3 regions of the Rhizobium sp. F40D2 genome follow, and region 3 is predicted to be linked to each of the others. Evidence: riboswitches for the same ligand, from Rfam matches in the RefSeq annotation. Region 3 holds a riboswitch; each other region holds the start of a gene.
The links. A riboswitch is a leader RNA that binds a small molecule or an ion and turns the genes downstream of it on or off. The one in region 3 is predicted to bind cobalamin.
Positions count from the first base shown of each region.

Region 1: it holds a riboswitch for cobalamin, as region 3 does, so the genes downstream of both, cobU (bifunctional adenosylcobinamide kinase/adenosylcobinamide-phosphate guanylyltransferase) here and ACS4RS_RS15830 (ABC transporter substrate-binding protein) in region 3, are expected to answer to the same signal.
Region 2: it holds a riboswitch for cobalamin, as region 3 does, so the genes downstream of both, bluB (5,6-dimethylbenzimidazole synthase) here and ACS4RS_RS15830 (ABC transporter substrate-binding protein) in region 3, are expected to answer to the same signal.

Region 1 covers NZ_CM131436.1:3,466,264-3,473,651, forward strand. Annotated here, with positions in the region: gene ACS4RS_RS16665 (cobyric acid synthase) at 1-1,241, shown strand, start outside; gene ACS4RS_RS16670 (SDR family oxidoreductase) at 1,325-2,095, shown strand; gene ACS4RS_RS16675 (adenylate/guanylate cyclase domain-containing protein) at 2,399-3,445, shown strand; gene ACS4RS_RS16680 (chloride channel protein) at 3,453-5,243, opposite strand; cobalamin riboswitch at 5,523-5,915, shown strand; gene cobU (bifunctional adenosylcobinamide kinase/adenosylcobinamide-phosphate guanylyltransferase) at 6,197-6,724, shown strand; gene cobW (cobalamin biosynthesis protein CobW) at 6,729-7,388, shown strand, end outside.
Region 2 covers NZ_CM131436.1:3,604,962-3,612,349, forward strand. Annotated here, with positions in the region: gene ACS4RS_RS17345 (3-deoxy-7-phosphoheptulonate synthase) at 1-196, opposite strand, end outside; gene ACS4RS_RS17350 (hypothetical protein) at 509-1,090, opposite strand; gene ACS4RS_RS17355 (methyl-accepting chemotaxis protein) at 1,153-3,027, opposite strand; partial or broken gene ACS4RS_RS17360 (MFS transporter) at 3,257-3,661, opposite strand; cobalamin riboswitch at 3,782-3,968, shown strand; gene bluB (5,6-dimethylbenzimidazole synthase) at 4,011-4,700, shown strand; gene ACS4RS_RS17370 (DUF2865 domain-containing protein) at 4,704-5,798, opposite strand; gene ACS4RS_RS17375 (RNase H family protein) at 5,953-6,486, shown strand; gene ACS4RS_RS17380 (NADP-dependent malic enzyme) at 6,588-7,388, opposite strand, start outside.
Region 3 covers NZ_CM131436.1:3,300,553-3,307,940, reverse strand. Annotated here, with positions in the region: gene ACS4RS_RS15850 (MYG1 family protein) at 1-503, opposite strand, end outside; gene ACS4RS_RS15845 (hypothetical protein) at 641-1,204, opposite strand; gene ACS4RS_RS15840 (ATP-binding cassette domain-containing protein) at 1,326-2,090, opposite strand; gene ACS4RS_RS15835 (iron chelate uptake ABC transporter family permease subunit) at 2,087-3,127, opposite strand; gene ACS4RS_RS15830 (ABC transporter substrate-binding protein) at 3,124-4,140, opposite strand; cobalamin riboswitch at 4,311-4,565, opposite strand; gene blh (bifunctional sulfur transferase/dioxygenase Blh) at 4,918-6,198, opposite strand; partial or broken gene ACS4RS_RS15820 (VOC family protein) at 6,495-6,692, opposite strand; gene ACS4RS_RS15815 (2'-5' RNA ligase family protein) at 6,727-7,257, shown strand; gene ilvB (biosynthetic-type acetolactate synthase large subunit) at 7,356-7,388, opposite strand, start outside.

The DNA.
Region 1 (7,388 bases), 170 kb from region 3:
TGCACATGAACCCGGTGCTGCTCAAGCCGCAATCGGAAAACGGCAGCCAGATCATCGTGCAGGGCAGGGTGTTCGGCGGGGCGAAGGGGCGCGACTATCAGCGGCTGAAGCCGCAGCTGCTCGGCGCCGTGCTCGAAAGCTTCGAAAAAGTCGCTGCAGGTGCCGACCTCGTCATCGTCGAGGGCGCCGGATCGCCGGCCGAAATCAATCTGAGGGCCGGCGATATCGCCAATATGGGTTTTGCGACCCGGGCCGGCGTGCCTGTCGTGCTCGTCGGCGATATCGACCGCGGCGGTGTCATCGCCTCGCTGGTCGGCACGCATGCGATCCTCGATGACGGCGACCGGGCGATGATCGCGGGCTATATCATCAACAAGTTCCGCGGGGATGTCTCGCTGTTTGACGACGGCATCCGCGCTATCGAAGGCTTTACCGGCTGGCCGTGTTTCGGCGTCGTGCCGTGGCTGCCGGGTGCGGCGCGCCTGCCGGCCGAAGATTCGGTCGCGCTCGAACGGCTGGTGAAGGGCATGGCGGGCGCTCTGAAGATCGCCGTGCCGGTGCTGCCGCGCATCGCCAATTTCGACGATCTCGACCCGCTGCGGGCAGAGCCGGACGTCGAACTGGTCTTCGTGCGATCTAGCGAACGGCTGCCTGCCGATGCGAGCCTCGTCATTCTTCCCGGCTCGAAATCGACGATATCGGATCTCGCCGATTTCAGGGCTGAAGGCTGGGACCGCGATCTCCATATGCATGTCAGACGCGGCGGCCGGGTTATCGGTATTTGCGGCGGCTACCAGATGCTCGGCTGCATGGTGCACGATCCGCTCGGTATTGAGGGCGGGACACTCGAGACGCCGGGACTTGCGTTGCTTGACGTCGAGACCGAAATGGCGCCTGAAAAAACCGTTCGCAACAGCCAAGCCCGCTCGACCGAATACGACGTGCCGCTTGCCGGCTACCAGATCCACCTCGGCGTGACGAACGGGCCGGATTGCGACCGGCCGTCAGCGATCGTTGATGGCGTGCCCGACGGCGCGATTTCCGCCGACGGCCGAATCATGGGCACCTACCTGCACGGGCTCTTCGGCAGCGACGCCTATCGCACCCGGCTGCTTCAAAGTTTCGGTCTTTCAGGCGAGCGGCGGAACTACCGTGAGAGTGTCGAGCAGGCGCTTGATGAGATCGCCGGAGAACTCGAGCGTTACCTCGATCCGCGCTGGTTGGCCGGGCTGCTCGGTTAGGCTGCCCCTCCTTGTACTCTTGCCAAATTAGTTGACTGAGTCCATTAATTCTCGCGGCGAGGCCGGTTGAGAGCGATGAAACCATGAGCATATCGGATAGATTTTCACTGGCCGGTCAGGTGGCGCTCGTGACCGGGGGCGGCCGCGGTCTGGGCTTCGAGATGGCGCGCGTGCTTGCCGAGGCCGGCGCGCATGTCATCGTCACCGGACGCACGGCGGCGACGCTGGACGAGGCCGTAAGGACGCTGCGTGCGGCGGGCGGTACGGCGGAGGTTGCCGTGTTCGACATCGCCGACCGCGAGGCCCAGCGTGCTGTGATGGCCGATATCCAAGAGGTCCACGGCCGTCTCGATATTCTGATCAACAATGTCGGCGCCCGCGACAGGCGGCCGCTGACCGAATTCGACGATGATGGCATCATCGAGCTGCTGCGTACCGATTTGGCCGCGGCGATGATGCTTTCGCGCGATGCCGCGGTGCTGATGAAGCGGCGCAATTATGGCCGCCTGATCGCGGTGACCTCGATCAGCGGTCATGTCGTCATGCCCGGCGATTGCGTCTACCCCGCCGCCAAGCAGGGCTTGACCGGCCTGATGCGCGGCATGGCGGTCGAATTCGGCCCTTACGGCATCACCAGCAACGCGATTGCACCCGGCTGGTTCGCCACGGAGACGAACGCGGAAATGGCCGCGAATGAGGAATTGATGCCCTTCGTGCGCCAGCGCATCCCGGTCCAACGCTGGGGACGCCCGGACGAGATCGCCGGCGCGGCGCTGTTTCTTGCAAGCGGCGCCGCCTCCTTCGTCAACGGCCATGTGTTGACTGTCGACGGCGGCATGACGGTCAGGATGTGAGGACGATACCCGCCGGCGTTGTGCCGGCTTCGTATGAAAAGACTTGCCGTTGATGACGGCTGGAAATATCGGCTTGGCGCGACTATCAATTAATAGGGCGTCAGCCGGTTCGGCATCGCCGCCCATTTGCCCGATTTGCCGTCATAAGGTTGCGCCGGCTCATGTGGAGGTTCGAAAATTAGCGATCATATTCAATGGATTATAGAGCAGGGAATCACCAGCGACCATATTGGCGACCTCGTTTCCGGCCTGTGCGAGCGGCTGATCGCGGACGGGTTTCCGATCTGGCGGGCGAGTATAAGAATGCCGTCCCTGCATCCCATGTATCGCGGCGTCGCGGCCAATTTCATCCGGGGCGGTGAGACCGTCCTTGAAAATGCCGAGCACGGCAGTGCGACGGAGCGTGACTTCGAGAAGACGCCGATCTTTCACCTTTTGAGCCGCGGCGAAAGAACGGGGCGATGGAACTTGGCGAGGGGCGAGGGTCTCGATTATACCGAGCTTCACGAGTTTGCGCTTTCCGGGGGCACGGATCACGTGATCAGCCTTTTCGAATTCCCGAAGGAAGTCGCGCTGCGCGGGCTTGGTTTCTCGCTGACGAGCGATGCACCGGGCGGATTTTCCGATGATCAACTGGCGGTCGTCGCAGCGCTATTCCCGGCACTCGGACTGGCGGCTTACCGCGTGGCGGTGTCGAAGACGGCGAGCGACATCCTCGCGGTCTATACCGGCGCTAGAACGAGTGCGCGCATCCTTGCCGGCGAAACCCGCAGAGGAATGGGCGGTTCCATCGATGCCGCCATCCTGCTGGCCGACCTTCGCAATTTCACGGCTTTGACCGAGGTCTATCAGCCCGCGGAGATCGTCGGGTTTCTCAATGAGCATTTCGAGCTGATCGGCCGGCATGTCGAGGAAAATTCCGGCGAGATCCTCAAATTCATGGGCGACAGCGTGCTGGCGATCTTTCCGACCGAGGCCGAGGATCCGCAAAAAGCCTGCAGGGCGGCGTTGGCTTCGGCGCAGAATCTGCTGAAGGCCAACGAAGAGCTCAATCGCGAGCGGACGCGCAACGGAGGCCCCGATATCGGCATCGATGTCGTGCTGCATCTCGGCGAAGTTTTCTACGGAAACGTCGGCGCCCACGACAGGCTCGACTTCACGGTGATCGGCAGGGCGGTCAACGAAGCCTCGCGGCTGGAAAGGCTCTGCGGAATGCTCGAGCAGGACCTGCTGCTGTCGGAGAGCTTCGCGGCGACGTCAGCCGTCCCCTGCGAGTATCTCGGATCGTTCGAATTGCGGGGCGTGTCGAAGAAGGCCGACGTCTTCCGGCTGGCCGGCGCAGGGTCATAGCAGCCCTTCAGATTTCGCCTGAGACCTCGCGGCGGCGGCGGTCAAGTTCTTCGCTGTAGCGGCGCAGCGTATAACTTTCGCTGAGCTGGCCGATCACCTTGCGTTCGATCAGGTTGTTGACGACGGCGAGTGCTTCGCTTTCGCTCTTGTCGAAGATCGCCGCCGCCTGCCTGGCATTCATCTGCGGCTGCAGGAAATCGTTGCGGTAGTGGATGAAATCGGCGAGCGTCTTGCCTTCGTCCTGCGCGTCGGTCGGGTTGGCGTAGATCTCCGGCACCAGCACGAGGCCGGCATATTTGTCGCTCTCTTCGACGAGGATAACGCGCTGGGTCGAGCCGATCGGGAAGGCCTGCTTGAATTCCTCCAGCGAGATGCCCGCCTTTGCCGTCTTGACGTCGGCGCGCATCAGCTTGTCCACCGTCAGGTTGCGGATCCAGCCGACGTCATGGGCGCTGCGGATGCTTTCGCCGCGCAGATGGAAGCGCCATGTGGCGAAGGAGTAGCCGAAGGTCGAGCGCACGACGAGCGAGGAGGTGATGACGGCGGCGAGCACCAGCGCCGTGATCGGGAAGTCGCCGGTGATTTCGAGCGCCAGGAACGTCATCGTCAGCGGCCCGCCGATGACGGCGACGGCAAGCGAACTCATGCCGACCACGGCATAAATGACGGGCGTCAGCGTCGCATCGGCAAAATAGGGACCGCAATAGGCAAAGAGCTTGCCGAGCAGGGCGCCCATGAACAGCGAGGCGAAGAACAGGCCGCCCCTGAAGCCCGAGCCGATCGAGATCGCCGAAGCCAAGGATTTCAACAGGAAGAGGCCGATCAGCGCCGGGACGGCCACGTCGCGGGAAAGGTTCAGATGGAGTGCGCCGTGGCCAGCCGAAAGCACCTGCGGCGAGATCATCGCCAGCAGCCCGACGACGATGCCGCCGAGCGCTGGCCGGAAGGGCGGGGCGATCGCGCTCTTCCGCGCCAGTTCTTCGACGAAGGCGACGCCCTGCATGATCAGGATGCCGACGCCGGCTGAGACCGCGCCGAGCAGCAGCGCCGGGATATAATCGGCCGGCACGACTGTGCCGAAGCTGCCGATGTCGATAGTGAAATCGCCATGGGTGAGCAGCCTTGCGATCAGGGTGGAAACGAGGGCTGAGACGACCACAGGGGTCAGCGAGACGATCGTATAGGTGCCGATGATCAGCTCGAAGGCATAGAAGGCGCCGGTCAGCGGCGCGTTGAAGGCGGCGGCGATGGCGCCGGCTGCGCCGCAGCCGACGAGGACGCGCAGATCCGCGCGGCGAAGCTGCAGCTTCAGGCCGAATTTCGAGGCGAGGCCCGCTGCAAGCTGGGTGTAGCCGGCCTCCAGGCCGACGGAGGCGCCGAAACCATTGGAGATCAGGTTCTGCACGGCGACGATGATGCTGTCGGTCAAGGACAGGCGGCCGCCATGCAGCGCATTGGCCTCGATCGGATCGACCATCGGCTTCTTACGGCGTTTGGCCAAAATGAAGAGCAACAGGCCGAGCAGGATGCCGCCGATGACCGGGGCGGTGAGTAGCAGCAGCTTGTCGCCGATCACCGACGAACTCAGTCTTTCGCTGTCGGCGATGCCGAAGACCAACTGATGCAGTTCATTCGAGACGAAGCTCATGCCGGTCACGGCAAGACCGGAGGCAATGCCGACGACAGCGCCCGCCAGAGACAGGCCGACTTCGCTGCGGCGGGTCAGCGCGCGCAGCCGCCCCGGATCGAAGAAAACACGCAGCGCTCGGAACCGGCGCCGATCCAATTTCATAAGCATGGCAAGACAACTAGGCAGGAAGAGGCCCGGTCAAGGGCGATGGCGCAGTCCGCTTGCAGTGTAATTGCGGCGAAAAGCCGGCGCGCGGGTCAAATATTTATGACGTAAACCTCTGATAAATGACGATATTTCTGGTGGAGTAAGTCGTGTTTCAATGAACGTGCCTGCCTTGCCGCCGGCGGCCGGCCGTCAAGGCCGGTTGACTTCACTCCTCACCTTGCCTAACCATCCCTCAACGGATGGCCTCAAGACCATCCCACGCGGATGGTCATCTGACCATCCTCGGATATAACGGATGGTTCCGGATCGGCGTTATGCCTTCCGGATGAAAAGGGAATGTGACGGGGCGGACCCACACCGGGCGCCTTCATCACAGCCGACCCCGCGACTGTAGAGCGGTCAGGGTCTTCCATCCGGCATCGAGCCCTTCCTGCCCGCATGCAATCGTGTCGGCGGGCGGGACGGGCGGCATGCCGGAAAAGCCACTGGACATGCATGGTGATCAACCGGGGTCGGACGCCTCCATTTCTACGAATCGTCCACTTCTTCACCAATGCAGCCGGGAAGGCGAGGCAGATTCGCTGGCACGATCAGGGGCGACCGGTTTCCGGTCCGCCCCGATCGCGGCCGACAACCGCGAGCCAGGAGACCTGCCACTCGTGCCGGGCGAAAAGCCCAACCCTGGGCAAGAGACCCGCTGCCAGCACGGAGGTTGTTTTGGCTGAACGATTGAATTCGGCGCTGCCTCGTGCGGTGCAGGGGAGCACTTTCCTCTCCACCCTCATTCCTGTGCTTGTCACAGGAATCCAGTGCACCCAAGTCCTTGGGCGCGGGAGACTACCTTCCCGAATGAGAGTCATTCACGGCGCGGACGCGCCGTGGCTGGATTCCTGTGACGAGCACAGGAATGAGGGTGGGTGGAGCGCAGTACCCCGTCAAAGGGCCGTTTGCGCATGACGACCGCTCTATCGATCACTACAGTCTTCATCCTCGGCGGCGCACGCTCCGGTAAATCCCGCTTTGCCGAAAACGTTGTCGTTTCAACCGGCCTTGATCGCCACTATCTCGCGACCGGCCGGGCCTGGGACGAAGAGATGCAGGCCCGCATTGCCCAACACAGGGCTGATCGCGGCCCGTCATGGACGACGCATGAGGAGCCGTTCGATCTCGTCGGCAAGCTCGCCGCCATCGACGGTGAGGGCCGGGTCGTGCTGATCGACTGCCTCACACTCTGGGTCACCAATCTGATGATGGCGGAGCGCGATATGGCGGCGGAATTTTTGGCGCTCGCCGATTATTTGCCGCGGGCAAAGGCGCGCCTTGTTTTCGTTTCCAACGAGGTCGGCCTCGGCATCGTGCCGGACAATCGGATGGCGCGGGATTTTCGCGATCATGCCGGCCGGCTCCACCAGATGATCGCGGCAAAGGCCGCCGAAGTCTATTTCATCGCGGCAGGCCTGCCGCTGAAAATGAAGGGTTAAATCCATGAGCCAACATAAGATTCCTGCGACCGTCATCACCGGTTTCCTCGGCGCCGGCAAGACGACGATGATCCGCAACCTGCTTACCAATGCCGGCGGCAAAAAGATCGCGCTGATTATCAATGAATTCGGCGATCTCGGTGTCGACGGCGAGGTACTGAAGGGCTGCGGTGCGGAGAACTGCAGCGAGGACGATATCATCGAGCTCACCAATGGCTGCATCTGCTGCACGGTTGCCGACGATTTCATTCCGACGATGACGAAGCTCTTGGAACGCGGGCAGCGGCCCGACCATATCGTCATCGAAACCTCGGGCCTGGCTTTGCCACAGCCGCTGGTGGCGGCCTTCAACTGGCCTGATATTCGTACCCAGGTGACCGTCGACGGCGTCATCACGGTAGTCGACAGCGCGGCTGTCGCCGCCGGACGTTTCGCCGACGACCACGATGCCGTCGAGGCGGCGCGCGGCGAGGATCAATCGCTCGATCACGAGAGCCCGATCGAGGAACTGTTCGAGGATCAGCTCACCTGCGCCGATCTCATTGTGCTCAACAAGACCGACCTGATCGACGTGGCCGGTCTCGGCCGGGTGCGCGACGAGGTCGCCGCCCGCACCCAGCGCAAACCGGCGATGATCGAGGCGAAAAACGGCGCGGTGCCGGCC
Region 2 (7,388 bases), 300 kb from region 3:
GGTCATGGATGGAGCAGGGGCCGATGACGACAACCAGGCGATCGTCTTCGCCCCGGAGAATCCTATGGATCGCATCACGATTGCTGGTCACGGTTTCGGTAACCACGGCGTCGCGGTGGATTTCCGCAATAATATCGGCGGGTTTGGTCAGGGGTGTGATCTCGAGGATACGGAGATCGTCAATGGTATCAGACACGGTATGCTCCTGTTTGGTCATACCGTGCGGAACAAAAAGCCGCCAGGTAGACTAGCGGCTGTTCGGGTTGTCGTCGCGTCGAATTCAGTTACGCATGGACCCGCATCCGCTGAGAGCAGCGGTACGCATAAAATCGCGAGGCGTAGTTTGAAGTGATCGACATTCGGCCTATGTAACGGCGCGGCAGCATTTTGTCACGCAGAATTTGCGGCTTGAAAATTCCGCCCTACAGGACCCAATCACTCCCCCAGGGCTGAGGAATATATCGCCCAAAAGCGCGCGGCTTCTGGGCGATATGAAGCAGAGCTGAGGTCAGAGAGCGTCGACGTTCACACCGACGGTGATGGCGCCGATCGGTGTTCCCTTGTCGTCGGAAATCGTGACGCTTGCCTGCGATTGCAGCGCCTGGGTCGATTCGTCTTTTTCGATATCGTCGACGAAGACGGCGTCCTTGCCGGCGCCGAAGGATTTCTGGAACTTGCCTTCGTCGCCCTGCCAGTAGTCGGAGGTGGGATCGCTTTGACCGACATTCAGCCCCTTTGCATCCATGACGAACACCTCGGCAATCTTGCCATTGGAGGCAGCCTTCTTTTCCTGAAGGAATTTCGACAGCGCATTGCCGAGCACGCCGTCGATCATCGAATGGTCGGAACCATCGACCTCGGCGCGCCACTTCTTGTCGAGGGCGTCGATATCGGCCTGGCCCAGATTGGCGTTTGCGGCATTCTGCGCCTTGATGGCCTCGATGATGACCGGGTCGTTCAGCCAGGGCTTTATGTCGCTTGCCACGTAGTCGGAGATCGGGGCGAGCTTCGCATCCTGCGCCATGGATACGCCCATGGGCACGGCGACTGCGGTGCAGGCCAAAAGAAATGCGGTCACGACTTTCTTCATAACTGTTCCCTTCCCGATTTTTGGGGTGTTGAGGATTGAAAGCTTATCGAACGAAGTTGGCGTCAGAACTCTTCCCAGGCATCGGGAGAAGCGGCGATAGCGGCGCTGCCCGCATGGCGCTGCGAAAATACTCTCTGTTCCGGGCGAGATTGACGATCTGGTTGAGCTGCTTTGGGCTGGCTGGCGGGAGAGGCTGCGACAGTGAACCTGCCGGCCGAATCCTGCAGAAGGCGTCCCTGTGTGCGCAGTTCCTGGCAGGCAGCGTTGGTCTCTTCGACCATCGCCGCGTTCTGCTGTGTGGCCTGATCCATCTGATTGATGGCGCCGTTGATTTCCTGCAGGCCGGTCGCCTGTTCGCGATAGGACTGGACAATCGAGGCGATGCTGTCGCTTATGCGGTTGATCTGCTCCTCGATCTTCAAGAGTGCATCGCCTGTTTCGTTCACCAGCCCGACGCCGGCTGCCACTTCCTGGCCGGATACCCTGATCAGGTTCTTGATTTCCTTCGCCGCGTTGGCGGACCGCTGGGCGAGTTCCCGCACTTCCTGCGCGACGACCGCAAAACCCTTGCCGGCTTCGCCGGCGCGCGCCGCCTCGACGCCGGCGTTCAGCGCCAGCAAGTTCGTCTGGAACGCGATTTCATCGATGACGCCGATGATGCGGCCGATCTGGCTCGACGAGGTCTGGATCCGGTCCATCGCCCCGATCGCGTCGCGCACCACCGTCGCCGAGACATGAGCGCTACGCTTCGTTTCCTCGACCAGCTTCCCGGCACTCTCGGCCTGCTGCGACGACACTCTGACCGTGGTGGTCACCTCATCCAGTGCCGCGGCGGTCTGTTCCAAGGCTGCCGCCTGCTGTTCGGTCCGCTTGGCGAGCTGATCGGCGGAGGATGCAAGTTCGCTCGACCCGCCCTCAACCGCAACGGAAGCGATCTTGATCTCGGTCAATGCAGCCGCGACCGCTTCGACCATGCGGTTGAAATCCTGCCGCAGTTTGTCGAATTCGGGGCCGAGATCGGCCAGGTGTATCGAGAAGTCGCCGGCGGCGAGCTTTTCCAATTCATTTGCGAGCGCTGTCATGACCAGCCGCTGAGCGTTGCTGGCTTCTTCCGTCAAAGATGCGTTCCGCGCCCGTTCGGCGTCGAATGAGGCGCTCTGCTCGGCCGCGGCCTGCTCTCTTTCGACCTTGGCAATCGCCTCGTTCCGGAAAACTTCCAGGGCGCGTGCGAGGAAACCGATCTCGTCGCCATTTTCCCTATAGGTGACAGGAGAGGCGAGATCGCCTTTCTGCAACGCGCTGATCCGCTCGCTGAGAATTCGGAGGGGGCGGCCGACAAGGCTACGCATGGCGAGAAGGAAGGCGACAACGGCGATTGCGGTGATCAAGAACTGCGTCAGCAGCGAAATCAGCACCTTCTGCTTGACTTCGGCAGCGATTTTTTCGACCGACCAATTGGTGACGACGTAGCCGGTCGCCTTGCCCGATTTATCCAGCGGAAGCGGCGCGATGATCGTCACAACACCGGCAGATATTCCGCTGTCATCGATCGTCGTTTTCTCAGGTTTGGCGCTGAGGCTCTTTGCCAGATCGGCGGGTGCGGGCAAACCGCTGATGCCATCGCGCGTCCACGTATCGACGGCGGCAGGTTCGGCGTTGAAGGCGGCAAACTGCACAAGATCAAGCGAGGGGTCGTCGCGGTAGAGCGAATAGGCCTCGCGAACGGCGTTCGCCTTGCCCCATTTCACACCACCGGCGGCCAGGGACGCAAACTGCTCCGCATCTTTGGACCAGTTCGCCTTGGCGCCATCGATCAACGCCTTGGTTTCGTACATCCAGGTGTAGGTGGCAAAGGCTGAGATGCCGCAAAGGTTGACGGTCACGATAATCGCCGCGAGCTTGGCTGTCAGAGGCATCGTTTTCAAAAACTGGAACATTCCGTGGGGCCTGGAATTGCGGCTCAGTCAGATCTGTTCCGACCGGCGTATCAACACGGGCATCCACGCTGACGGTTGCATCACGAGCGCTCATGCCCATGTCCTGATAGCAACCCAAAACGCGCAGACGCAGTGTGTCTTTGATGTGTGAACAAATCATAAAGTGGAAGGGTAAGCCGGAGAGGACGCGTGTCATTTCGCCGCTGCGCCGGCCGGCAATTTGGGTTGATCAGCTGTTTTCTGCGATCGCCTCTTTGGGCTCGCCTTGGTGGCGCTTGCGGCGGCACGTCGTCAGTTTGGCGCCGGCATCGCGCGGCAGGCGCAGGAAGGTGATGCAGGCCAGCGCCGAAATCATTGAGACACTGAAGAAGGCGGTGTGAAAATCCGAGACTAGCAGCTTGCCGCCGTGGAAGCTGGTCGAAATTTCCAGGATACCACCGGCGATCGGCACGCCCATCGTCATGGAGATACGCTGGGCAATGGCGTTGATCGCGGTCGCCTGGCTGCTGGCAACATGGCCGAAGGCCATGGCGAATGGCTGTGGAATCATCTGTTCCATGAACAGGGCGACCGCAAGGGTCATGGGTGTCTGGCGGGGCGCGGGCAACCGGGCTGCAAAGAGAAAAATTGCGGCGCCACGGGCGTCGGTTGGGATCTGTTCGTTTCTACGGCAGCGATGCGCAGCTGTCCACGCGATCGATGTCACAGGCAGTTGAATGCGGCATGAGGCCGCTTGCCGCAGAGTCAGTTTGCTGAAATAGATGCGCCGTCAGGTGCCCGCTTTTCAAGCGGGAGAATCGGGAATCCGGTGCAAGACCGGAACGTGCCCAACGCTGTAAGGCTGACGTTCGCCGCTTCATCATGCCACTGGCTTTCGCCGGGAAGGCTGCGGCAGACGGATGACGCCGAGTCAGAAGACCGGCCTGGCAAGATAGACCCAACCCGCGCGGACGGCGGGCGGTTGCGTTGTTGGGGATTTGACGATGCGACCCTTTGATGAGGATGCCCTGTCAGTGGCGTCCGGTTTTTCCTTGGCCGAACGCGAGGCCGTTTATCATGCGATCATGACGCGGCGCGACGTTCGCAGCCAGTTCCTGCCTGAGCCCTTGCCCGACGACGTGGTGGAACGGCTGTTGACGGCCGCCCACCACGCACCCTCCGTCGGCTTCATGCAGCCGTGGAATTTCATTCTGGTGAAAAGTCCAACGGTGCGAGCGCGCATCCGGGATGCCTTTGCCAAGGCCAACGAGGAAGCGGCATTGATGTTTGAGGGCGAGCGGCGGCAGGCTTACCGCGCCCTCAAGCTCGAAGGCATCGTGGAGGCGCCGCTCGGCATCTGCGTGACCTGTGACCCCACCCGCAGCGGCAGCGTGGTGCTGGGGCGCACGCACAACCCGCGGATGGACAGCTATTCCACAGTCTGCGCCATTCAGAATCTCTGGCTGGCGGCCCGCGCCGAAGGGGTCGGCATTGGCTGGGTCAGCATCTTTCGCGAAGCCGACCTGAAGACCATTCTCGGCATACCCGAGCATATCGAGGTGGTTGCCTGGCTCTGCGCCGGTTTCGTCGAGCGGCTCTATGACCAGCCGGAACTCTCGGTCAAAGGCTGGCGGCAGCGGCTGCCGCTCGAGGAAACCGTCTTCCACGATGGCTGGGGAAGGAGCGAGAGGTAGCGATCACTGCTGCTGCGGCTGCGGGCCGGGTGCGGCAGGATTGGCAAGGTCGATCGAGCCCTGGTCGCCGGCGAGGAATTGGGGGCCGACCTGGCGGACCTTGTTCTGCGTGGGGTCGTAGGGACGATCCGGAACCGATGGCTGCGGCGCGGCGGCTGCCGCGCTATCCTTCACCGGCGGATTGGTGTGGATGGTGGTGATCGATCCCTGTTGCGGTGGCTGGCTTATCGCTTGATTGCCGCGCATCTCGTCGTAATAGGCGGTGAGATTGCAGGCGCAGGCGTTTTTCTCGCCGGGCGCGCGGCTTTTGTAGGCGAAGGCGTTCTTCATGGCGCTGTAGGGTGTGCCGGTTGCGACCGAGATCATGTTCGAGGCTTCCGTGCTCGTCACGTCGCGATAGAAAAGCTGGGTCTCGATGCCGGGGCACATCTTGGCGCAGGTCTGCGCATCGCGGCCGAAATCGACCGACGTGGCGTTCGAGCTGATCGGGAAGAAGCCGCCGTCGCAGCTGCGCACGCAGATGGTGCTGACCGGCGAGAGCATATCGGCCCGCGGCAGGCCGTAACGCGGATCAGCCTCCTGACCGCCGCCGAGCGGTATGAAGGTATCGGAGCGCATCGCCTGTTCCTCGACGCTTGGGGCGGGGTCGTTGGCGCTGCGTTCGGAGGGTGCGTAGAAATTCTCGCTGTTGCAGCCGTTGCGGTCGAGCGCGGCCATCAGTTCGCGGCGGGCATCATCGGCGCCGTTCCGGCCGGCAAGCTCGTTGCGCCGGTCCTGGAGATAGCCGATATTGTCGATCATCCTGGTTTCGGCCTGCGAGAGCTCGGTGCAATAATCGGCATTCTCGCCGCCGATCACCACCATGCTACCTGAGGTGCAGCCGTAACTGCGCAGGTCGTTGCGAACCTTGCGCAGCTCGAGGTTCTGCTCGGCCATGGCGCTGGCATATTGCCGGGCTTCCGGGCCGTTGCCATTGCCGATCGTTCGCGGCAGGTCGGCGAGACGGCCGCGCAGGTCCTCGCAGATGGCGCTGGTCTGCGCAGCGGCGGGCGCTGCGAAGGCGAGAAGGAGGGCAAGAGACAGGTTTCGGCGTTTCACGGCGTCGTCCCGGAATGAGCAAACGGTCGGTGGGGCGAATGCGACGTCACTCCGCCGCGCGTTTCCTCTTAACGTATTTCTCTTAATAAGCTCGGACAAAATACTAGCGTATTTTCGTGATCTTATCCAGCAATCGCCCGAGACCCCGGTGAAAATGACAGGCTTTCCCGACGAGATCCGATCCTCCGCACCGGCATCAGCCGGACCGGAATCCCAGCAGGGGCTGCACGTCTTCGCGGACGGTTGTTATGAGCCCGGTTCCGGGCGTGGAGGCTGGTCGTTTGTCGCTTATCGCGATGCGGTGGAAATCGCCTCCGGCTTCGGCGGCGCTGAAGACTCCAGCAATAATTCCATGGAATTGACCGCCGTTCTCAGGGCAGCCATGTGGATCAATTGCCAAACAGCTGGCGAAGCCGCGGTCATCTGGTCCGATTCCATCTATGCCGTCAAAGGCTGCAACGGCCGGCGACATATCTGGAAGAACAACGGCTGGAAGAAGAGCAGCCCGAACGGGAATGGGCGAAGGCGAATGATCGACAATGCGGACATCTGGAAAGCCGTCGATCTTCAGCTATCCCTGAATGGCCTGGTGGCCATTGCCTGGTGCAAGGGTCATTTAGGGATTGCCGGCAACGAGCGCGCGGATGCGCTCGCAGATCAAGGACGTCTGTCGATAACCGGTGGCTGATACGGCGCTGGCCGGTTTCAGACTCGTGTCGTTGGTTTGTTGCAACCGGCTTAGAGCGGTTCAGCTTCCCGGAAGCGCAGAACCGCTCTAAGCTTTTGTTCTTACGCCGGCTGCGATGCCTCGACGACGGCGAGGGCGGCCATGTTGACGACGCCTCGGGAGGTGACCGAAGGCGCCAGGATGTGGGCGGGCAGGGCGGCACCGAGCAGGATCGGCCCGACATGCAGGCCGTCCGTCATCGACTTGACGACGCCGAGCGTGATGTTGGCGGCGTCGAGGTTCGGGAAGACCAGCAGGTTCGCCTCGTCGTGCAATGTCGTATCCGGCATGACGCGCTTGCGCAGCGCTTCGGTGATGGCGCTTTCGCCGTGCATTTCGCCGTCGACCTCGAGATCTGGGGCGGTCTCGCGAACCAGATGGAGGGCGTTGCGCATTTTCGTGGCGCTTTCTGATCTGCGCGAGCCGAAGTTGGAGTGCGAGACGAGGGCGGCGCGTGGGGTGATGCCGAAACGGCGGATTTCCTCGGCCGCCAGCACCGTTGCCTCGGCAACTTCCTCGGCGCTCGGATTGAAGGTGACGTAAGTGTCGGTGAAGAAGGTGGCGCCGCGCTGCGAGATCATCAGGCTGAGGGCTGAGAAATCGCGGACATTCTTGCGCTTGCCGATGATCTGGCGGACGTCGCGCAGATGCTTTTCATAGCGGCCTTCCAGACCGCAGATCAGCGCATCGGCCTCGCCGCGCCGCAGCGCCAGCGCGCCGATGACGGTGGTATTGGTACGCACGATGGTGCGGGCGGCTTCCGGGATGACACCGCGGCGGCCGACCAGGGAGAAATAGAGATCGACATATTCGCGGAAGCGCGGATCGTCTTCCGGATTGATGACCTCGAAATCCTGCAGCGG
Region 3 (7,388 bases):
ATGGCAAGCGCCGCGTGGAAGGCGCGATCGTCGGCCTCGGGTTCCGCTTCGTCGAAAACCGGTTTCAGGGTCTCCAGCAGCGCCGGCAGGGTCAAGCCCGCCAACGGCCCCGATGGGCTGAGCGCGCCATTGTCGGTCAGATCGATCGGCAGCACGAAGCCGGCATCGAAAGAGCCGTGCACCGCCTCGACATGGGCTTCGGGAAGGCCGGAGGCCGCAAGATAATCACGGCCGTAATGCTTCCAGATCAAGCCGAACGAGCTGTAGGGCTGGCCATCTTCGCGCGTCGGCGCGCCGCGCTGGTGGTGATCGAATATCCCGGCAGCAGGATCGTAGGCACCGCCGACATCGTAGATGATGCGGCCTTGCCCCGGCGTGATCCATTCCGACGCCCGGCTGCGGACGATACGCGCCTCAGGGAAAAGCCGGGTCAGGATGACGCTCGACAGCAATTCATCGGCATGGAAGCCACCGGAATGGGTGACGAGGAAATCGGGGATCATGGGAGCTTTGCGCCTTGTCGTTCGCGGAGGGTCCGCTTGCGGGTCGGAACGAGATAGCCGTTGCCGGCGACGATCTCAACCCATGCTTGGCGTATTTCACCTCAGCGTTGGCAAACGACTAGTATCGAGGCAAAGATCTAAGGCAGCGCCGGTCCCGGCTGACTTGCAACAAGCGCACGGGTAGCCGCCGCGCCGGCATGAAGGCAGATAAGGCCGATCGCGGCCAGAGAATTGATCATCAGGACATTCGCCACCACCGACGCCGAAAACGCTCCCTCGCCTGACGGAAGCACGGCCGTCGCAGCAAAGAGCACGCCCTCATAGGCAACGAAGCCGGCCATGAAGGCGCCAGCCGCGGTGACGCTGAGGCCGGCGGCAAGGCGAAGCGCGCCGAGCGCTGCGGCCAGGGATGCGAATGCAGCAATACCGATCGCCAGACCCCAGGCATAGCTGTCCCAAGTCTGGGGATAACCGAGCACGAGATACCCGACCATCTGGTTGGCGAGCCAGGCCAGCAGAACCGCCGTTAGCGCCATGCGCCGGGGAAGAATGACCGCCGATACCGCCGCCAGGGCCACGAAGGGAGTGACGCAGGCAAAAAGCAGGCTGAGAGCGACGCTCGCACCTGAAATGATGATGACCCAGGCGACGGCGAAGCCGGGGATGACGGGGCGCAAGGGAAACTGATTTCGTTCGAGCATCTCGAAACTCCGTTCGACCGGGCGGGGCGCACGCGCGCGCCCCGAGAAATCATACGCCAGTCCATGAAAAAGGCCAGTGAGGTCATACCTCATCGTTGAGATCGAAAGTCCCGGCCGTTCCTCAATCCATGACGTATTGGACATGATGCCGGCCATGCACGGCCGATTTCTGGACATGGGCGCGAACGCCGAAAACCCGGCCGATCATCTCCTCCGTCAGCACATGCTCCGGCGCGCCTGAGGCAACGACCTCGCCCTTCTGAAGCACCGCCAGGCTGTCGCAGAACATCGCCGCCAGGTTGAGATCGTGCAGCGCGACGATGCAGGTGATGCCGAGCTTCGAGATCAGCTGGAGAATGTCGAGCTGGTGCTGGATATCGAGATGATTGGTCGGCTCGTCGAGCAGCAGCTCGCTCGGCGTCTGCGCCAGCGATCGCGCAATATGGACACGCTGGCGCTCGCCGCCCGACAGCGTCTGCCAGAGCTGGCCCGCCCTCGCCTGCATGTCGACCCGCACCAGCGCTTCCTCGACGGCGGCATCGTCCTCCGCGCCCAAGGGCGCAAGCAGCCCGCGATGCGGCGTGCGGCCGAGCCGCACCACGTCGCGCACGGTCAGCTGGGTATCGGTCGTCGACTGCTGCTCGACGAAAGCGATACGGCGGGCAAGGGCTGCGCGCGACAGCGAGGCGATATCGTCTTCGCCCAGCCGGATGACGCCGCTGCGGACCTTGCGCAGCCGGCAGATCAGCCTCAGGAGGCTCGATTTGCCGGACCCGTTCGGCCCGAGCAGACCGAGCACCTTGCCCTTTGTCACCGTCAGGCTGACGCCGTTGACGATGACCGTATCGCCGGCGGCGAAACTCACCGCGTCGATGGTAATGCTCATGCGCTTCTCCGCACACGATAGAGGATGACGGCGAAGGCCGGCGCGCCGAAGAGCGCCGTGACGACGCCGATCGGCAGGACCTGTTGCGGGATGATGATGCGCGAGACGATATCGGCGCCGACCATATAGATCGCGCCGCCGAGCGCCGTTGCCGGCAGCAGCCGTCGATGACCCGGTCCGACGAGGAAGCGGGCGGCATGCGGAATGACCAGGCCAACGAAGCCGATCGAGCCGACCATGCTGACGACGCTTGCCGTCATCGCCGCCGTCAGGCCGAACAGCAGGATCTGGACGCGGCGCACCGCGATGCCGAGCGAGGCGGCCGCATCCGAGCCGAAGGCGAAGGCATCGAGCGCCCTGACATGGGCCATGCAGATGAGGAAACCTGTGAGCGCGATCGGCACCGAGAGATAGACATCCGGCCAGCGCACGCCGCTGAGCGAACCGAGAAGCCAGAACAGGATGCCGCGTGCCTGCTCGGCATTCGCCGATGTCGTCACGATGTAGGAGGTCAGCGCAGTGAAGAGCTGCGAACCGGCAACACCGCACAGGATGATGCGCTCGCCGGTTCCCCCCGCACCCGTCGCAAGGAAGCCGACCAGCAGAAAGGCAACAACCGCGCCGATGAAGGCGCCGCTGGACAGGCCGAGAACACCGTAGCCGAAGCCGAGGATCATCACGCAGACGGCTCCCGTCGAGGCGCCGGCGGAGATGCCGAGCACATAGGGCTCGGCCAGCGGATTGCGCAGCAGCGCCTGCAGGACGGCGCCGCAGAGCGAGAGCGACGCGCCGGCGCTGGCTGCAACCAGCGCCCGGCTCAGACGATAATCCCAGACGATGCCCTGGTGGATGCGGCTGAGCTCGAATTGCGTTCCGAACAGGCGGTTGGAGACTGCCTCCGCCGTCGTCGCCAGCGGGATCGCGATCTCGCCGATCGAAACGGCGAGACTGATCATCAGCCCGAGAAGGAAAATGGCTGAAATGGTGAGCGTGCCAAGCGCCCACCATCCTTGTTGCCTGACCGACACTGCCTTCACTGCGACAGGCCGAAGGATTTGATGCCGTTCGCCAAGGTCTCGATGCCGTCGATCGTGCGGATCGTCGGGTTCATCGATTGCGCGTCCATCATCACGAAGTGCTTGTTCCTGACGGCATCGAGCTCCTTGGTCACGGGATCGTTCTCGAGAAAATCGATCTTGACCTTCGGATCGTCGGCGGCATAGCGGCGCCGGTCCATGGTGGCGAGCACGATGACGGCCGGGTTCGCCTGGGCAATGGTTTCCCAGCCGACCAGCGGCCATTCCTCTTCGGTCGTGACGACATTCCTGGCGTCGATCGCCTTCAGGATATAGGCAGGCGCGCTGTTCTTGCCGGCGATGAAGGCGTCGCCGTTGACTTCCTTGCTGGAGAACCAGAAGACGATAGGCAGGCTCTTGCCCGACGCGGCTGATATCGACGCGACGGCATCCGCCTCGCGCTTTTTCAACTCGGAAATCAGCGCATCGCCGCGCTCCTTCACGTCGAAGATCTCCGAGAGCTCAGCGATTTCACGATAGATCAGCTCCATCGTGAACAGCTCCTTGCGCACACCGTCGCCGCCATCGGTGTTGATCTTGGCGACGCAATCGGCCGGCGCGAGATAGGTATTGATCCCGAGATCCTGGAACTGCTCCCGGTTGCCGACGGAGCCCTGCGCGCCGACATGCCATTCGAACTCGGCCGCCACCAGGTCGGGCTCCCGCCCGACGACGGATTCGAAGCTCGGATCATTGTCGGCGAGACGCTTTATCTTGCTGTTGACCTCGGCATATTGCGGCAGGACGGGACCGACCCAGACGGCCGTGCCGGCGATCTTGTCGGCAAGGCCGAGCGAGAAGAGAATTTCGGTCATGCCCTGGCCGATCGAAACGATCTTCGACGGCGCTTTCTGGAAAGTCACCTGCTCACCGCAATTGGTGATGGTCAAAGGATATTGGGTGGCGGCAAGGCTCGGTGCAGCAAGGCCGATCAGCCCGAATGCAAATGTCATGGTGGCGAGAATCTGTCGCATGAAAACCTCGATTGAAGGAAAAAGCACGGCAATGCCGCACGCGCGGCCAAAGGCACGCTGACGCGCGCTAGCCGCAGGAGGTCCAATCGAGACGGATGCATGCCGGAAATCGGCGGAGGTTCAGAAGGTCAATCATGTCTGTTCCTTGTCCGGGCATCCCCGCCCGGTTAATTGGATCGTGATTGACGGCAGGTCTCCTGGCTTGCGGATATCCGTCTTTCATCCGCCTTCCCGCAATATATCGCAGTGGCGAAGCTATAAGCCCTTCAGAGATGGCCGGTCGCTGACCACACCTGAGATGATCGACAATCCGCATACAGTTGCGGGGGCAGCCACGGTCTCGGTCCCTTCTGGGTCGTCCTCACCGTGTTCCCTATTAATCCCCTTGGAGTCATCTTCAGGGAACCGTCACACCCAGTTACGTCGCCGGCCCGCGCGGCGTCAACAACTATTGCGGGGGATTCTATTTGGGTAGGTCGCCAATACCGGCGCCCTTCAACCATATCAAAGGAAAATAGTCGCGGTGGCGTCTCTATATGACTGGTCTAAATTAGCCGGAAGAACCAGGCCGCACCGGCCGGGCAGGAGAGCGCCATGCGAGTATCCGTAACCGAGTCGGCTGCTCTATGTGGGCAATGATTTTGGCAGGACGGATGTGGAGGAGATCGTTTGAGGGATGGTTGTGGGCGCGGCATCCGCCAACCTCCCTCATGCTGAGGTGCGCAGCCCGGGAGGGCGAAGCCTCGAAGCACGCGCCGCAACGTTGCGCCTTGCGTGCTACAAGGCATCCAACGGAATCTTCAGATAGCGCCGGCCGTTCTCCTCCGGCTCGGGCAGCCGCCCGCCGCGGATGTTGACCTGTAGCGCGTGCAGCATCAGCTTCGGTTTCGGCAGCGTACGGTCGCGCGCCTGGCGCAGCGCCACAAAGCCGGCCTCGTCGATGCCCGATATATGCGGATTGGCGCCCTTCTGGGCGGTCACCGTGCTTTCCCAGCGGGGATGGCGACCGCCAGGCTGATAGTCGTGGCCGGAAAAGAGCCGGGTCTCCTCGGGCAGCGACAGGATGGCCTGGATCGAGTGCCAGAGGGCGCTGGCGCTGCCGCCGGGAAAATCCGTGCGCGCCGTGCCGGAATCCGGGGTGAATACGGTGTCGTGCACGAAGGCGGCGTCGCCGATCACAAAGGTCACCGAGGCAAGCGTATGGCCGGGCGAGAACATTACACGGGCTTTAAGCCCGCCGATCTCGAAAGTGTCGCCCTCGGCAAACAGCCGGTCCCATTGCGAGCCGTCGGTTTCGAGTGCCGGCCAGTTGTAGATTTCCTTCCAGAGCAGCTGGACCTCGGTGACATGGGCGCCGATCGCCGTCGGCGCGCCGGTCTTTCCTTTGAGGTAGTGGGCGGCGGAGAAATGATCGGCATGCGGATGCGTGTCGAGGATCCACTCGACCGTTAGCCCTTCGCTGTCGATATGCGCGAGGATGGCGTCGGCATTGGTCGTTCCCGTCGCACCCGACATCTCGTCGAAATCGAGCACCGGGTCGATGATGGCGCAGCGTTTCGTTACCGGGTCCGAAACGACATATTGCACACTGCAGGTGCGGGGTTCGAAGAAGGCCTTCACGACAACCGCCTGCCCTGCCCGCTTTTCCAGCCAGCGGCGTGCGCCGGCAAGATCGAAGCCGAGGTTTTGACCGAAGGCCTCGACTTCCCCAGGCTGCATCCGCCCGTCGAGCACCTCTCCGAGCGCATAGAGCGTCAGCGCCCGTGTGCCACTCTTGCAATGAGCGACGACCGGCCCCTTCGCTTGCATCATCGCCCTCTGGAAGGCGCGGATATCGGCCTCGGTGATCTCGGCCCCTTTTACCGGCACGAAGCTGTAGGCGAGCCCCGCGGCGGCGGCGGAAGCCTTTTCCGCCGCATCGCCCGGCTGCCCCGGCTCCTCGCCATCCGGCCGGGCATTGATGACGCCGGCAAAACCGTCTGCCGCAAAAGCAGCAAAACCGGCGGCATCGGGCTGCCCCGCCACCGATATCAGCTCATTGACCCTCACGGATGTCATCGAAGCCCCCGCGCTGCCTGCATCGGCAGTATCGCATGTATATCGGTACAATCTCACAAGTATATTGCCGAGCGCAAGAATAGTCGCTTGGCGCCACCCCCGCGCCTGCAACCGTGCCTTCGCCAGCCCGCCTGCCGCCTGGCAGGCGATGGCGCGGGAATAGAGCATGAGGGGATCAGGCATCGGGTCGACAGACGCCAACGTCCAAAAGAGCCTCATCCTTGTACGTTGCCGTTGCCAATGTTCCGGAGTCCAGGAGGTCGACGCGTCATTCCGCAGAGCCTGCGTCGTCACCCTCACGCCGCCGGCTCATTGAGCATCGCCTCGATATTGTAACCGTCAGGATCGAGAACGAAGCAAGCATAGTAGTTGTCGGCATATTCCGGCCGCGAGCCGGGCGCACCATTGTCCCTTGCGCCAGCCCGATATTCAGCAATGCCGGCCGCCGCCATGCTCCTTCCAGCCGCTCGACATCGGCAATGATATCGGCCTAAGGTCCAGGCGCGATGGACTGGATAACGCTCGCAAATGCCTTACGGGATCAGCCTCAAATGTCTGAACGAGACGGCATCGCCGGTTTTCAAACTCTGGGATCAAGCAGCGGCATTCGAAGAGACGGCTTCGATGCGGGCTTTGAATTATCCTCCGCACCTCACCCTCGCAGTTTATCAGGCGTTTGATGCAGATCGATTGGGCGAGGCGCTTGAAGGTATTTTTCGGACGCGCTCCACCGTGACCATAGCCTTTTCGGGCATCGGCTATTTTCAGAACGACTTCCTCGTTCTCTGGGCGCGCCCGATCCCAGACGGCGATCTTCTCCAACTGCACGCGGCTCTCCATCGAAAGATCGATCCTACCTTCTGTCATGAGCACTATCGACCCGGCAATTGGGCGCCCCACTGCACCATTGCAGCGAAAGTGCCGAAGGCGAAATCAGCGGCCGCGATCAAATGGGCGAACGAAAACAGCATGCAGTTCTCGGTAAATTTCGACGCCGCCGATTGTGTCCGGTTTCCGCCTGTTGAGATATTGAGCGAGATCAGGTTGGCGCAGCGATGATGCTGCCGGCGCAGGGCTACATTGGCGGCCTGATGGTTCGACGCCAGTCGCAGAATCCACCGCTGCGACTGACATTTTCAAACCATGCTCCAAAGCCGCTAGACGCGCCACTCCCCATCAGCATCGGCTGA